2 regions of the Flexivirga oryzae genome follow, and region 2 is predicted to be linked to the other one. Evidence: predicted binding sites of a transcription regulator. Region 2 holds the regulator's gene; the other holds the start of a gene.

Region 1 (4,209 bases), on a different contig from region 2:
TCACGCCGTCCTCGAAGGACAGCGCCACCTGGTGGCTCGGCGGTGCGGTGGTGTCGGTGACAGACATGGCAGCTCGCTCAGATGTGGTAGATGTCGACGACGTGGTGGATGTAGTCGTTCTTCAGGACCACGGTCTTGCGGCGGATCAGCGGTTGCTCCGCGGAGAAGTCGATCGTGTAGAAGGACGTCCCGTAGTAGGGGTCGATCGTCTTGTAGCGGAAGTACATCGTGTGCCAGTTGAAGCGCACGTCGACGATGTCACCGCGGCGCTCGATCACCTCGACGTTGCTGATGTTGTGGCTGGTGCGCGGTTCGGGCAGCGAGGTCGCCGAGGACCGCTCGGTGCGGATCCGGAAGACCCGGTCCTCCAGTCCGCCCTTGTTGCCGTAGTAGATCAGCGAGATGTCGGTCTGCGGGTCCTCGGTCAACAGGTCGTCGTCGCCCCATGCGGGCATCCAGTAGACGACGTCGTCCGCGTAGCAGCCGAGCCACTTCTCGAACTGTCGGTCGTCCAGGTAGCGCGCCTCGCGGTAGAGGAACTGCTCGATGATGTTCTGGGTGATCAGTGCCGAACCAGTCGCGTTCGCAGTCGTTTCCACGGTGCTCATTGCTCAGGCCTCCTTCGTCTGCGATGTCGTCGCTGCTTCCTCGGCAGCGACCGCGGCGCGCATCGTCTCCAGCCAGTAGCCGTGCTGGATCGGATAGAGGCCCTCGTCCTCGTTCTTCGCACCCGCGGAGACGACGCCGTCCATGCCGAGCGACTTGGCGACCTCGTCCGGCCCGGTGATCCAGTGCTGCGCCCCGCGGCTCATGTCGTTCCACGGCGCGGCGGTCGCCCGGAAGGTGAGCTGGCAGGAGCGGAACTCCTCCAGGTCGTCCGGGGTCGCCATACCGGAGGCGTTGAAGAAGTCCTCGTACTGCCGGATGCGCCAGGCGCGTGACTCGGCGCTCTCCCCCTTCGGCGCGATGCAGTAGATCGTGACCTCGGTCTTGTCCGGCGCGATGGGCCTGAAATACCTTATCTGCGTGGAGAACTGGTCCATCAGGTAGACATTCGGGTAGAGGCACAGGTTGCGTGACCCGGTGACCATGAACTGGCCCTTGGCGTCGCCGAACTTCTCCTTCAGTTCGTCCATCTTGTCCCACAGCGGCCGGTCCTGCGGGTTACCCGCCCAGGTCCACAGGCACAGGTGACCGTTCGGATAGGACCAGTAGCCGCCACCGGACTTGCCCCATTGGCCGGCGTCCAGGGTCTTGGTGGTGTTCTTCGACTCACCGGTGTTGCGTCGCGAGGTCGTGGCCGCGTAGTTCCAGTGCGTGGCGGTGACGTGATAGCCGTCGGCGCCGTTCTCGGCCTGCACCTTCCAGTTGCCGTCGTAGGTGTAGGTCGAGGAGCCGCGCAACACCTCGAGCCCGTCCGGGGACTGGTCGACGAGCATGTCGATCACCTTCGTCGCGTCGCCCAGGTGCTCGGCGAGACTGCTGACGTCCGGGTTGAGACTGCCGAAGAGGAAACCCCGGTAGGAGTCGAACCGCGCGACCTTCGTCAGGTCGTGGGAACCCCCGGTGTTGAAGCAATCCGGGTATCCCGCGTCATCGGGGTCCTTCACCTTCAGCAGCGTGCCGTCGTTGCGGAACGTCCAGCCGTGGAAGGGACAGGTCAGGGTGGGCCGGTTGTCGGTCTTGCGTCGGCACAGCATCGCGCCGCGGTGCGCACACGCGTTGATGAGGCAGTTCAGCCGGCCGTCCTTGGACCGGGTGATCACGATCGGCTGCCGACCGATGTATGTCGTGAAGTAGTCACCCGGATCGGCGATCTGACTCTCGTGGGCGAGGTAGATCCAGTTCCCCTCGAAGATGTGCTTCATCTCCAGCTCGAAGATCTCCTCATCGGTGAAGATCCGGCGGTTGGCCCGGAAGGTGCCGGTGTCCGGGTCGTCGATGACTGCGTTGTCCAACTTGCCGCTCAGTCGTTCCAGCATCTCGGTCACGTCGGTCCTCCAGGTGTCTCAGTTCGGTGCCGTTTCAGCACTTCACCACACCGTGGCGGACGTCACACCAGGCAAATACCTAGTGCTGGATCGGTACCGGATTACATGTGTACGCGTTATCAATCACCCAGAACTTAGTCATTGTGTTGCCTGAATCTCGCGACTAGCGTGGCTGGTGAACATGACCCGCATCACACGCTGACAGGAGGCCGGACCCGATGGATCTGCGGCAGTTGCGCTACTTCGACGCAGTCGCCGACCTGTGCCATTTCGGGCAGGCGGCCGAGCGTCTGCACCTCGCCCAGCCGGCCCTGTCCCAGGCGATCCGGCGCCTCGAATCCGACCTGGGTGTGCAGCTGTTCACCCGGACCACACGCAGCGTCGAGCTGACCGACGCCGGAGCCTTCTTCCATCAGGAGGTCCGTCGCATCCTCGGTGACCTCGACGCATCGGTGACCGGCGCACGCAACATCGCCACCGGGCACAGCGGCCTGCTCCGGCTGGGCTTCACCGGCACGAGCGCGTACACCCAGATGTCACGACTGACCCGGCTGATCCGCGCGGTGCATCCTGCGGTTGCCCTGGAGGTGCAGACCGACCTGCTCACCCCCACTCAGGTGGAGCTCCTGCTGGACGGTCGACTCGACCTCGGTGTGCTCCGGTCACCGGTGCTCGAGGACGGGATCGAGACCCGGCACATCCTCGACGAGCCGCTCATCCTGGCCCTCCCGGCCGACCACCGCCTCGCGCAGGAGTCCGGGCTGGAGATAGCCGATCTCGCGCCGGAGGAGTTCGTGGCGTATGCCGACACCCGGTCGGTCGTCTACGAGGCGATGGTCACCAGCTGCCGCCGTGCCGGGTTCACCCCCACCATCACCCAGCGCGCGGTCAGCACCGCCGCCTCACTCGCCCTGGTCGGCGCCGGTCTCGGGGTCACCCTGGCGCCTGAGTCGGTCCGCAGCATGCAGCTGCAGGGGGTCGTCTTCCGTGACGTGCAAGGGGCCGACGGCATCGACCTCTCACTCGCGTGGCGCACCGACGAGCCGTCCCCGCTGGTTTCGTCCGTGCTGGACACCCTGGACTCCCACGACTTCTACGCTGTCCCCGCCACTGCTTCGATTCAGGAGAAGGCGTGAAAATCACTGCTATTGAAGCGATCCCATTCGCGATCCCCTACAACAAGGCGCTGCGGTTCGCCAGCGGCGAGGTGCACGCAGCCGAGCACGTGCTCGTCCGAGTGCACACCGACGACGGCGTCGTCGGTGTGGCCGAGGCGCCGCCGCGCCCGTTCACCTACGGCGAGACCCAGGCCGGCATCGTCACCATCATCGAGACGATCTTCGCCCCCCAGCTGATCGGCCTCACGCTGCTGGAGCGGGAGGTGGCACGCGGCCGGCTCGCGCGCACCATCGGCAACCCCACGGCGAAGGCCGCGATCGACATGGCGATGTGGGACGCACTCGGCAAGACCCTGGGCCTGCCGGTGACCGAGCTGCTCGGCGGGTTCACCGACCGCATGCGGGTCAGCCACATGCTGGGTTTCGACGAGGCGGTCGCGATGGTCGCGGAAGCCGAGAAGATGGTCGACACCTACGGCATACGCACCTTCAAGGTGAAGGTCGGCCGCCGCCCGGTGGAACTCGACACGGCGGTGGTCCGCGCCCTGCGCGAACGGTTCGGCGACGGCGTTGAGCTGTATGTCGACGGCAATCGCGGATGGACCGCCTCGGAGTCGTTGCGCGCGATGCGCTCGATGGCCGACCTCGACCTGCTCTTCGCCGAGGAACTCAATCCGGCCGACGACGTGCTCGGCCGACGATGGCTCGTCGGGAAGGTCGACGTGCCGTTCATCGCCGACGAGTCCGTACCCACTGCCGCCGATGTCACCCGGGAGGTCCTCGGCGGCTCGGCGACCGCGATCTCCATCAAGACCGCTCGCACCGGCTTCACCGACAGCCGTCGTATCCACCACCTTGCCGAGGGTCTGGGTCTCGAGGTCGTCATCGGCAACCAGATCGACGGTCAGGTCGGCACCGCCTGCGCGGTGGCGTTCGGGTCGGCATACGAGCTCACCTCCAAGAGGGCCGGCGAGCTGTCCAACTTCCTGGACATGAGCGACGACCTGCTGACCGAACCGCTGCAGATCAACGGCGGTCAACTCGTCACCTCACCGAAGCCCGGCCTCGGCATAGAGATCGACGAAAACCAGCTCCAGCGC
Region 2 (4,209 bases):
CGAGGCGCTGCGCAAGGCGGGTTCGATGGTCGGCATCGAGGGCGAGGACCTCGAGCAGCGGATCGCCGCGGCGCTGGCGTTCGTGCGTCGCCGGCTGACCGGCGACTACGAGATCGACGACTTCGGGTTCGACCCCGAGTTCACCGAGAAGGTCTGGCTGCCGATCCTGCGCCCGCTCTACAAGCGCTGGTTCCGTGTCGAGGTGCGTGGCGTCGAGAACATCCCGGACGACGGGCCGGCGCTGGTCGTGGCCAACCACTCCGGCACGCTGCCGGTCGACGGGCTGATGACCCAGGTCGCCATTCACGACGAACACCCCAGGCACCGGCACGTGCGCATGCTCGGTGCCGACCTGGTCTTCGAGTCGCCGCTGATCGGTGAGTTCAGCCGCAAGGCGGGCACCACGTTGGCATCCAACCCGGACATCGAGCGGCTGTTCGCCCAGCGTGAGCTGGTCGCCGTCTTCCCCGAGGGGTTCAAGGGCGTCGGCAAGCCGTTCGCCGAGCGTTACAAGCTGCAGCGTTTCGGGCGCGGCGGGTTCGTCGCGGCTGCGCTGCGCGCCGAGGTCCCGATCATCCCGTGCTCGATCGTCGGCGCGGAGGAGATCTTCCCGATGATCGGCAACCTCAAGGGCCTGGCCCGGTTGCTCGGCTTCCCCTACTTCCCGATCACCCCGCTGTTCCCGCTGTTCGGGCTGGCCGGGCTGATCCCGTTGCCCAGCAAGTGGATCATCGAGTTCGGCGAGCCGATCGCGACGGACTCCTACGGTGCGGCCGCCGCCGACGACCCGATGCTGGTCTTCGACCTCACCGACCAGGTCCGCGAAACGATCCAGCAGTCGCTCTATTCGCTGTTGCTGCAACGTCGTTCGGTCTTCTTCTAGGTATGACGACCCCGCGCATCACCCTCATCGGCAAGCCCGACTGCCACCTGTGCGACCAGGCGCGTGCGGTGATCGAGCGGGTCTGCGCGGACACCGGGGAGAGCTTCACCGAGCGCAACATCCTGGAGGAGCCCGAGCTGCTCGCGACATACGCCGAACAGATCCCGGTGACCCTGGTCGACGGCAAGCAGCACGACTACTGGCGGGTCGACGAGCAGCGGCTGCGCAAGGCGCTCGCCCGGCGCGGGATCTTCGGCAAACGCTGACCCCACCATGCCGACAGGCTCAGCAACGCACCGAGGGGCCCAGAAAACCGCCCATGCACGGCCTCGGAGTCGCGAATTTACGTGTCCTGTCGGTCGTTTGTGAGCCTCTCGGCGAAATGGGTGCGGGGGACCTGCGGGACGGGCGGCGCGAACGGCTACTCGACGGTAGATGACGACCGGGTGCGGTCCGGCGCCGCGGCTGCCCGAACACGGCCGAAATCGTTGTGCCGTGCGGAGTTCCGCTATCACGAGCGGCTCTCGCGGCACGACCCGACCCCCGCCTAGCACTTTTGCCGGGAATTTGCGACTTTGTGCCCGCGTTCACAAAGACCTAGAGTCAGGGGGTCATTGATCCTCTGTGGCCGGCGTTTGGTATACGCCTGCCCGAGACGCATGAGGAGTCGAAGCGCCAGTGAGCACCGCATCGGCCGCCCGTCGGGAGATTCCCGAAGCCACCGTGGCTCGGCTACCGCTCTACCTGCGTGCTCTGGCGGCCCTGGACTCCCGGGGCGTCGAGGTCGTCTCCTCCGAAGAACTCGCCGAGGCGGCCGGCGTCCGCTCCGCGGGACTGCGCAAGGACCTCTCCCACCTCGGATCGTATGGCGTGCGCGGTGTCGGCTACGACGTCGAGCGCCTCTCGGAGGAGATCTCCCGCGAACTCGGCCTGCACCACGACTGGTCCGTCGCGATCATCGGGATGGGCAACCTGGGTCACGCGCTCGCGGCCTACGGCGGCTTCGCGACCCGCGGCTTCAGCGTCCGCTGGCTGGTCGACGAGGACCCGGCGATCATCGGCACCGAGATCGCCGGACTGCAGGTGATCGACTTCGCCGAGCTGGCCCAGCAGGCGCCCGAGAGCATCATCGCGGTGCTGGCGACCCCGCCGCACGCCGCGCAACAGGCCGCCGACCAGGCGATCGCACTCGGTGTCCGATCCATCCTCAACTTCGCGCCGTGCATGATCACCGTCCCGCCCGGGGTCGAGGTCCGCAAGGTCGACCTGGCCACCGAGCTGCAGATCCTCGCCTTCCACGAACAGCGTGGCCGGGACGACGAGTTCGGCAAGTGGGGTGACGCTCGATGAGCCTGATCGTGATCGGTATGTCGCACCGCACCAGCGGCGTCGAACTCCTCGAGCAGGTGGCCCTCAGCGCCGACCGGATCGACGACTTCGAGGTCGCCCTCGAGCGCAACGAGCACGTCAACGCCACGGTCGTGGTGTCCACCTGCAACCGGGTCGAGATCTACGCCGACGTGGAGACGTTCCACGGTGCGGTCACCGGCATCACCGAATCCCTTGCCGTCGCAACCGGACTGGCCGTGCCGCAGCTGCGCGAGCACCTCTACGTCCACTTCGAGGACCGTGCGGTCGCACACGCCTTCCAGGTCGCGTCGGGTCTCGACTCCGTCGCCGTCGGAGAGGCGCAGATCCTCGGCCAGTTGCGGGACGCCCTGCGCGCCGCCCAGGAGGGCGACCACCTCGACCCGTCCCTGTCCGCGCTCATGCAGCACGCACTGCGGGTCGGCAAGCGGGTGCACACCGAGACCGACATCGACTCGGTCAGCCGGTCCCTCGTCGAGCGCTCCCTCGACCTCGCGCAGTCCACCCTCGGCGAGCTCAGTGCGCAACGCGCCCTCGTCGTCGGGGCGGGCGCGATGAGCGGGCTGGCCGCGCACACCCTGGCGCGTGCGGGGGTCGGCAACCTCACGATCATCAACCGCACCCCCGCCAAGGCCGCCCGGCTCGCGGAGGCGACCGGCGGTGTCGCGGGGGACTGGACGCAGCTGACCGCCGCCGTCGCGGAGGCCGACCTGGTGATCTCCTGCACCGGCGCCGTCGGCCACGTCCTCGACCTGGACAACGTCGACACATCCGAGAAGGCCACCCTGCTGGTCGATCTCGCCCTGCCGCGGGACATCGACCCGGCACTCGCCGACCTGCCCGGCATCACCCTCATCTCGCTGGAGGACCTCAACGCCTCCGTCACGGACGACGCCGAGAAGACCCAACTGGCCGCCGCGCACGACCTGGTCAGCGCGGAGGTCGCCGAATTCCTCGTCGCGCGCCGTGCCGCAGCCGTCGCACCCGCGGTTGCCGAGCTGCGCGCCCGCGCCGCCGACGTCGTCGCCGCCGAACTGACCCGACTCGCCCAGCGGGTCGAGCTGTCCGAGCACGACGAGGCACAGGTCCAGATGACCGTGCACCGCGTGGTCGAGAAGATCCTGCACACGCCGACCGTCCGCATCAAGCAGCTCGCGGGGGAGGAGCAGGGCGGCCAGGACTACGCCGCGCTGCTGCGGACCCTCTTCGACCTGAACCCGCACGAGTCGCGCGTCTCCCAGATTCCCCACGGCGAAGCCGCTGGAGGTGGCCGATGAGGATTCGTGTCGGCAGCCGCCGCAGCAAGCTGGCGTTGACGCAGACCGGCCTGATCGCCGACCGGCTGCGTGCGCTCGGCCACGAGGTCAAGATCGTGGAGATCGTCACCGAAGGGGACACCAACCGCGCCTCGCTGAGCCAGCTCGGCGGCACCGGGGTCTTCGCCACCGCGATCCGGAACGCCCTGCGCGACAACCGGATAGACCTCACCGTGCACTCGCTCAAGGACCTACCGACCGCACCGGCCGGTGGTCTGACGATTGCCGCCATACCGCCGCGCGAGGACGCACGTGACGTCCTGGTCGCGCGTGACGGCCTCACCCTGGGCGAGTTGCCGCAGGGCGCGGTCGTCGGCACCGGCTCGCCGCGCCGCGTCGCGCAGCTGGCGGCCCTCGGTCTCGGGCTGACCTTCCGCGACATCCGCGGCAACGTCGACTCACGCATCGGCCTGGTGCGCAGCGGCGAGGTCGACGCGGTGGTGCTGGCCCGCGCCGGCCTGGCGCGGCTCGGCCGCCTCGACGAGGTCACCGAGGCCATCGACCCCCTGCAGATGCTGCCGGCACCCGGCCAGGGCGCCCTCGCCCTCGAAATCCGCGCGGACGACGCCGCGTTGCACGACGTAATACAGCAGCTGGACGACCCCGACACCCGCGCCGCCGTCGCCGCGGAGCGCGCCGTGC

The links. Region 2 encodes Rex, which represses fermentation and respiration genes when NADH is low (regulators of the CRP and FNR family bind a similar motif). Its sites were predicted from a motif close to CTTGTGAANNNNTTCACAAG; they were not measured.
Region 1: benA (benzoate 1,2-dioxygenase large subunit) is a predicted target of Rex. The motif match lies at 2,096-2,115, and genes of this name have one in related genera.

What each region holds. Positions count from the first base shown of each region.
Region 1 is NZ_JACHVQ010000001.1:2,090,007-2,094,215, forward strand. It holds gene benC (benzoate 1,2-dioxygenase electron transfer component BenC) at 1-67, opposite strand, end outside; gene benB (benzoate 1,2-dioxygenase small subunit) at 78-608, opposite strand; gene benA (benzoate 1,2-dioxygenase large subunit) at 612-1,982, opposite strand; gene FHU39_RS09795 (LysR substrate-binding domain-containing protein) at 2,210-3,127, shown strand; gene FHU39_RS09800 (enolase C-terminal domain-like protein) at 3,124-4,209, shown strand, end outside.
Region 2 is NZ_JACHVQ010000002.1:302,238-306,446, reverse strand. It holds gene FHU39_RS25000 (lysophospholipid acyltransferase family protein) at 1-883, shown strand, start outside; gene FHU39_RS14430 (glutaredoxin family protein) at 886-1,149, shown strand; gene FHU39_RS14425 (redox-sensing transcriptional repressor Rex) at 1,562-2,233, shown strand; gene FHU39_RS14420 (glutamyl-tRNA reductase) at 2,230-3,528, shown strand; gene hemC (hydroxymethylbilane synthase) at 3,525-4,209, shown strand, end outside.